Linked DNA regions of Candidatus Ruthia magnifica str. Cm (Calyptogena magnifica). Each later gene encodes a partner of the first gene's protein in a complex. Links are inferred from orthologs where the notes say so. Each region holds a gene or a part of one and is shown in the gene's direction. Other genes may lie near its edges. The genes, in order: uvrA and mfd.

What was found.
Region 2: the proteins of uvrA (region 1) and mfd are in contact, whole or in part, in a crystal structure (PDB 4DFC), measured with the Escherichia coli proteins. The link is inferred for Candidatus Ruthia magnifica str. Cm (Calyptogena magnifica) from one-to-one orthologs.

The regions. Positions count from the first base shown.
Region 1 is NC_008610.1:286,566-290,236, forward strand. The notes cover bases 27-3,363. They hold uvrA (excinuclease ABC subunit UvrA), read left to right. Parts: upstream 27-346; coding sequence 347-3,163; downstream 3,164-3,363. Other genes in these bases: pyrH (UMP kinase), read right to left, coding at 27-265; RMAG_RS01365 (DUF3108 domain-containing protein), read right to left, coding at 3,146-3,363. Outside these bases: more of pyrH, read right to left, coding at 1-26; more of RMAG_RS01365, read right to left, coding at 3,364-3,671. UniProt on the Escherichia coli protein: The UvrABC repair system catalyzes the recognition and processing of DNA lesions. UvrA is an ATPase and a DNA-binding protein. A damage recognition complex composed of 2 UvrA and 2 UvrB subunits scans DNA for abnormalities.
Region 2 is NC_008610.1:1,097,796-1,102,086, forward strand. Bases 167-4,123 are described here. They hold mfd (transcription-repair coupling factor), read left to right. Parts: upstream 167-494; coding sequence 495-3,923; downstream 3,924-4,123. Other genes in these bases: RMAG_RS05100 (Maf family protein), read left to right, coding at 167-489; RMAG_RS05110 (carbohydrate kinase family protein), read right to left, coding at 3,956-4,123. Also shown: more of RMAG_RS05100, read left to right, coding at 1-166; more of RMAG_RS05110, read right to left, coding at 4,124-4,291. UniProt on the Escherichia coli protein: Couples transcription and DNA repair by recognizing RNA polymerase (RNAP) stalled at DNA lesions. Mediates ATP-dependent release of RNAP and its truncated transcript from the DNA, and recruitment of nucleotide excision repair machinery to the damaged site.

The DNA.
Region 1 (3,671 bases):
AAACATCTGCAATAGCAAGTGCATTCATAACCGTTGCTAACATACCCATATGGTCACCAGTAATACGATTCATACCAGCTTGTGCAAGTACTGCACCTCTAAAAATATTACCACCACCAACAACAATCGCTATTTCAACATTTTGACTAAGTACTGATTTGATAATATTAACAACCTTGTTTAGTGCTACTGGATCAATTATATTTTCAGTATTGGCCAAGGCCTCACCACTTAGTTTTAATAAGATGCGTTTATATTTACTCATTAACATGCATTAAAATTCATAATATTGAAGTAATTTTACCTGTCTTGGTGTTTATAATTAACTCTTTGTCCGACATATTTTATGGATCAAATTAGTATTCGTGGCGCTAGAGTCCACAATTTAAAAAATATCGATATTGATATCCCTAGAAACAAGTTAGTTGTGATTACTGGGTTATCTGGTTCGGGTAAATCCTCACTGGCTTTTGACACCATTTATGCAGAAGGACAGCGTCGTTATGTGGAGTCTTTATCAGCTTATGCGCGTCAATTTTTGTCACTCATGGAAAAACCTGATGTTGACCATATTGAAGGACTATCTCCAACCATTTCTATTGAACAAAAAGCCACTTCTCACAATCCACGCTCAACGGTTGGTACAATTACAGAAATTTATGATTATTTAAGGTTGTTGTTTGCTCGTGCAGGTATTCCCAAGTGTCCAAAACACCAAATTAATCTTGAATCTCAAACCATTTCTCAAATGGTGGATAGTATTGTCAAGTTACCAATGGGTGAGAAAATCATGTTGTTAGCACCCATTGTACAAAATCGAAAAGGTAGCCATGCAAAATTATTGGAAGAATTAAATCATCAAGGTTTTTTAAGGGCTAGAGTTGATGGCGTAGTCGTGTATATAGATGAAATGGAAGTGCTTAATGGCAAGGTTAACCATACTATTGAAATTGTTATTGATCGTTTAAAAGTACGAGAAGACATGGCTTCACGCTTGTCTGAATCATTAGAAACTGCACTTAATTTGAGTGCTGGTTTAGTGCGAGTTGCATCTATGGAAGATGAGCCTTCTTGGCAAGAAGGAGTGTTTTCTGCTAAATTTTCTTGTGTTGAATGTGGTTACTCATTAAGTGAATTGGAACCTAGGATTTTTTCATTTAACAATCCAGTTGGTGCTTGTCAAACTTGTGATGGCTTGGGTGTAAAAGATACATTTGATGAACAAAAAATCGTGGCTAATCCTAGTATTAGTTTGGCAGATGGTGCTGTTTATGGCTGGGGACGTTCAAATGCTTATTTTTATCAAATGTTAATATTGGTAAGTAAGTATTACGACTTTAATATTGAAACTCCTTATGAACAATTAAGTGATAAGCACAAAAAAATTGTTCTTTATGGAAGTGGCACAGATGACATTGATTTTTCCAAAATAAAAGGACGTAAAGGTTGGTCTAATAAAGCCAAGCCATTTGAAGGTATTATTCCAAGAATGATACGTCGTTATGAAGAAAGTGATATTCGTAGTGTTAGAGAAGAACTTTCTCGTTATGTGGTGAGCAAGGATTGTGTGCAATGTCATGGCGATAGATTGAATGAATCGGCTAGAAATGTATTTATTGATGGGAAAAACTTATCAAATATTACCAAACTTTCCATTGCTGATATTTATGATTTTTTCAAAGAATTAAAGCTAGAAGGGGCTCGTGGTCAAATTGCAGATAAGATTTTAAAAGAAATTGTTCAGCGTTTGGCATTTCTAATTAATGTAGGGTTGGAATATTTAAGTCTTAATCGTAGAGCAAATAGCTTGTCAGGTGGTGAAGCGCAGCGTATTCGCTTGGCCAGTCAGATTGGTGCAGGACTGATGGGTGTGTTGTATGTGCTTGATGAACCATCAATCGGTTTACATCAAAGAGACAATCAAAAGTTACTAAATACACTGACATATTTGCGTGATATTGGTAATACAGTGATTGTGGTAGAGCATGACAAAGAAGCAATTAAACAAGCCGATTACGTGATTGATATCGGTCCTGGTGCTGGTATTCATGGCGGTGAAATTGTTGCAATGGGTAGCCCTAAAGACATCGAAAATAACCTTAAATCTTTAACGGGTGATTATTTAAGTGGTCGTCAAAGTATTGAAGTACCCACTAAACGTAAAAATGTCAGTCAGTGGTTGCGTATTAAAGGCGCTAAGGGTAATAATCTTAATAAGGTTGACCTGTCTATCCCTGTGGGTGTATTAACTTGTGTGACGGGTGTGTCTGGCTCTGGAAAATCAACCTTAATTAACGATACTTTGTATGCTTTAGTAGCTAGAGAGCTTAATCATGCACAAACAACACCTGCTGAATATGAATCAATTGAAGGTTTGAATTATTTTGACAAGATTGTCAATATTGATCAAAGCCCAATTGGACGCACACCACGCTCTAATCCAGCTACTTATACAGGTGTATTTTCATTAGTACGTGATTTATTTTCACAAACTTTGGAAGCAAGAACGCGCGGTTATAAAGCAGGACGTTTTAGTTTTAATGTTAAAGGTGGTAGATGTGAGGCATGTAAGGGTGATGGACTGATTAAGGTAGAAATGCATTTTTTACCAGATGTTTATGTGTTATGCGATGTGTGCCAAGGTCAGCGTTACAATCAACAAACTTTAAAAGTGTTTTACAAGGGAAAAAGTATTGCACAGGTGCTTGACATGACTGTAGAACAGGCTTGTGAATTTTTCCAACCCATGCCTAAAATTAAACGAAAATTACAAACTTTAATGGATGTTGGGCTTTCTTATATCATTCTTGGACAAAATGCAACTACCTTATCTGGTGGCGAGGCGCAACGTATTAAATTAGCAAAAGAATTGTCAAAAATGGATACTGGACAAACACTTTATATTCTTGATGAACCAACAACAGGTTTGCATTTTCATGATATTAAACTTCTACTGTCAGTTATTAATAGGTTGCGTGAGCGCAACAATACCATTGTGATTATTGAGCATAATCTTGATGTTATTAAAACTGCAGATTGGATTGTTGATTTAGGCCCTGAAGGGGGTAATAAAGGTGGGCAAATTATTGCATTTGGCACACCAGAAGAAGTGGCTCAAGTTAAAGGGTCGTATACAGGTGAATATTTAAAAGCTTACTTGTAATTTATCTTTGACTTCATTTTTAATCTGCAAATCAGTTAATGTGTAGGTGTATCTTTTATTGCCTTTATTTTGTTCTATTAATACAGGTAAATATTGATATTTTGGCAAAAAGTAAGCTTTTATATTGCTATTATTAGCGTTTATTCTATTAACTTTTATGGCTTTGATAGATTGGTTGTTTATTTTAAGAAAGTGTCCATTAGTTCTTTTGTATTGATGCTGTTCTATCGATTTTCCATTGGTCACTTGATAGGTAAATATAGATTGATTAGGGTTATGCTTTAAATCATTTGATAAAGCTAAAAACAAACTTAGTGGATCAACAATATTTCCACTTTTAGAATGCCAAGTTCTAATTTTTGATTGGGTTTTAGTGAGAATAGGCATAATAGAATGATTTTTTGAGTGGATATCAATGTCATAATTTTTAACCAATTTCCCGTCTTCTTTCTCTATGATTTGGTAATGTATAGCATCAACGCCTTGAGGGTTAGAGGAAAAGATAGAG
Region 2 (4,291 bases), 810 kb from region 1 along the record:
ACACCCAAACAATTGGTTTATCGTTTAGCTCAGGAAAAAGCCAAAGAAGTTGCAAAAATACACATTGGCTTGATTGTTGCTTCTGATCAAGTAGCAACACTTAATGATGGCCTTAATGCTGATGATAAAATACTGACTAAGCCAAAAAACCATGAAAATGCCATTAAACAACTACAGCAAAGTTCTGGAAATATAGTAACTTTTCTTACAAGTTTGACACTTTTAAATACAAATACCAATAATATACAAACTAAAGTTGAAACTTTCAAAGTGATTTTTAAAGATTTGAGTATTGAACAAATTGAATATTATCTTAAAAAAGATACTCCTTATAACTGTGCAGGTAGTTTTAAATCAGAAAATCTAGGCATTAGTTTATTTAAACAAATGACTGGTAATGATTCAAATAGCTTGATTGGCTTGCCACTTATTCAACTCATTACAATGCTAGAAAATGAAGGTATCGATATTCTAACTAACAATAATTAAGCGTCATGCAATATCTCTATCCTGATAAGCTCAAATGCTTTCAATCGAATCAAAAAACCTATTGGGGCTCACTGTACGGTAGTGCAGATGCACTAGCATTAATTGAATTTACAAATCAACAACAGCAAGTTATTTTAGTCATTACTGATGACACTGGACATTTTGACAATCTTTATAAATCTTTAAACTTCTACAACACAAACTTAGAAATTTTAAAATTTGATAGTTGGGAAGTGCTCGCCTATGATCACTTTTCACCTCATCCTGATATCACATCAAGTCGATTAAAAACCTTATCAAAACTTAAAAATCTTAAAAATGGTATTATTATCACTACATTAGAATCATTATTTTCATACTTATGCCCGTTAGAGTTTAGCGAAAAATATAGCTTTAATATTAATATTAATGACAATATTAATATTAAAGCTTTTAGTAAAAAACTACTAAAAATTGGCTACAACCGTGTAACCACCGTAATGGAACATGGTGAATTTAATATTCATGGCTCATTGATTGATTTATACCCAATGGGTGCAAAAACACCTTACAGAATTGATTTGTTTGATCAAGAAGTAGAGTCTATTCGCACCTTTGACACCTCAACTCAACGCTCTAAAATGGAAGTGTCTAAAATTATGCTATTGCCTGCCAGGGAGTTTGCCACAGATAGTACTAGTATTGAACGCTTTAAAGTCAATTATCAAAAAGCATTTAATGACGATGGCTTTATTTATACTGAAGTTAGTGAAGGTAGGTTACCAAGTGGTATTGAATTTTATTTACCACTCTTTTTTAACACAACCAATACCTTGTTTGATTATCTAGTGGATAACGCCATTATTGTCACATCAAAAGGGTTTTCAAGTTTAGTGGATAAGACCTATAGCGAGATACATGAACGATTTGAAAATGCTAAAAAATCATTAGATAGGGCGCCACTTGATATTCATAAAGTTTTTCTGTCCAAAGAATTACTATTTAGAGAAATCAAACAAAAATCACAGCATATCATTAGCACATCAAAACTAGAAAATAAAAACCAGAATTTTAATTTTAACTCAAGCTTATTGCCCTCAATACGTATTGAACCACAAACAAAAAACCCATTAAGAAAATTTTTAGCCTTTGTTAAAAAATTCACTAACAAAAAAATATTAGTTGTTTGTGAATCGCGTAGCAGGCAAAATGTGCTCAGAGATTTATTCACTAGTCATCAACTTGATACCCATAACGTTAAAAACTGGTACGAATTTAGTAAAAGTAGCAAACTGCTTAACATTACTAATGAAAATCTTACCAATGGCTTACTCACTGATGATATTGCCATTATTACTGAAGAGAATTTATTCGGTCAAGAAGTGGTTCAACAACAACGTCGTCGTGTCAAGCACAAAGATTTTGATGAAGCAATTAAAAGCCTAGTTGAGATTAAAATGGGTGATGCTATTGTGCATGAAAATTATGGTGTAGGTAGGTATTTAGGGCTTAAACCCCAAATCTTTGATGATCAATCACAAGATTTTCTTACCCTAGAATATGCTGATAATGCAAAATTAATGGTGCCAATAACCTCACTCAACCTAATCTCCAGATACGCTGGAATCTCATCGGAGAATGCTCCATTACACAAGCTAGGAACAAATCAATGGAGCAAGGCTAAGAAAAAAGCAGGTGAGGCTTTGTTTGATGTGGCAGCTGAATTATTAGAAATTTATGCCAAACGAGCCTCTAAAATAAGCTTTGCTTTCCCTAAGCCGAATGATGCTTACTCCTCATTTGTTGCTAGTTTCCCTTTTGAGGAAACACCAGACCAACTAAAAACCATGGATGAAGTTTTAGCAGATATGCAATCATGCAGGCCAATGGACAGATTGGTCTGTGGCGATGTTGGTTTTGGTAAAACTGAAATTGCTATGCGTGCGGCATTCTTAGCGGTTGAAGCGGGGAAGCAAGTGGCAATTTTGGTTCCAACCACGCTATTATCTAACCAGCATTATCAATCATTTGTTGACCGCTTTATTAACCACCCTGTTGAAATTGCAGCGCTTTCAAGGTTTCAAACTCAAAAAGAGAAAAAACTAATTATTAAAAAATTAAATCAAGGAACAATTGACATTATCATTGGTACTCACACAATTATTCAAAGCACTATTAAATACAAAGATCTTGGCTTGATTATTATTGACGAAGAGCATCGTTTCGGTGTTAAACAAAAAGAGGCATTGAAAAAAATACGGGGAGAAAGTGACATTCTGACCATGACTGCCACCCCTATTCCACGCACATTGAATATGGCGCTAGGTTCATTAAGAGAGCTGTCCATTATTGCCACCCCCCCTGCCAAACGTAGTGCCATTCAAACGTTTGTACAAGAGTGGAATAACAACAACATCAAAGAGGCAATTACACGTGAAATGCACCGTGGCGGTCAGGTATTTGTACTACATAACGATATTGATTCAATTGACAAAATGGTAGAAAATCTCAAACAAATTATGCCAAAAATTCACGTTCGTATTGCCCACGGACAAATGCCAACGCGTGAACTAAAAAAAATTATGAGTGATTTTTATCACGCACGTTTCCAAATTTTGGTTTGCACCACAATTATTGAAACAGGGATTGACATTCCAAATGCTAATACCATCATTATCAATAATGCACAAAATTTTGGTCTGGCACAATTACACCAGCTACGAGGTCGTGTTGGTCGTTCCCATCATAGGGCTTATGCCTATTTAATTATTAAATCTTATCAATTATTATCCAAAACAGCCAAAAAACGTCTAGATGTCATTGAATCTTTAGAAGAGCTTGGTGCTGGATTTATACTAGCCAATCACGACCTTGAAATTCGTGGTGCGGGTGATTTATTGGGCGATAATCAATCTGGAAAAATTAACGAAATTGGCTTTAATCTTTATCATGATTTATTAAAACGTACCATTGACACCCTGCGTTCTGGCAGGAAAATTAACTTTGATGATCCAATCAGTCATGAAGTGAAAATTGATTCTGGTTTGCCATCTATCATTCCAGAGACGTATATTTTTGATGTACACCAACGACTTGTACTCTATAAACGTATTGCAAGTTGTCAAAACAATAAAGAACTTAAAGCATTACAAATTGAGATGATTGATCGTTTTGGATTATTACCAGATTCAACCAAAAATTTATTTGCCAATACTAAACTCAAGCTCTTTTCACAAAAAATTGGCATTGATAAAATCAGTCTCTATGAAAACAAAGCTATCATCACCTTTGGCAATAAAAATACCATCGAACCAATAAAAATAATCAACCTTATTCAAAAGCAAACGAAAAAATATCAGCTAAAGGATCAAAACCAATTAATTATTAAAGAAGAGATGCCTGAAGATATTAGACGAATCGAGTTGATAGAAAACCTATTAAAAACACTAAGTTAATTTAGTGTCAAAAGAAATAACTATTGTCTTAACTAAAACAACGATTCACCATAATTATCTTGATAGCGATTTCCAATATCAGCCATATCAAGCTCATGGTTTTGCGTACCTAAATGCGCCATCTTAATGGCGCCCAATAACCCTGCTAATTGACCAATCGTTCTCCAATTCATATCATGCATTAAACCGTACAACAACCCGGCACGATAAGCATCACCACAACCTGTAGGATCTTGCATACTATCTGCCTTAGCAGGGATAATATTAATTAATTTACCATCGGTATGAATTTCTGAACCCTCGTTACCTTTGGTAATAATCAAAGCGTCAACTTTGGAAGCAATGGTTGACAAATCTAGCCCAGTTTT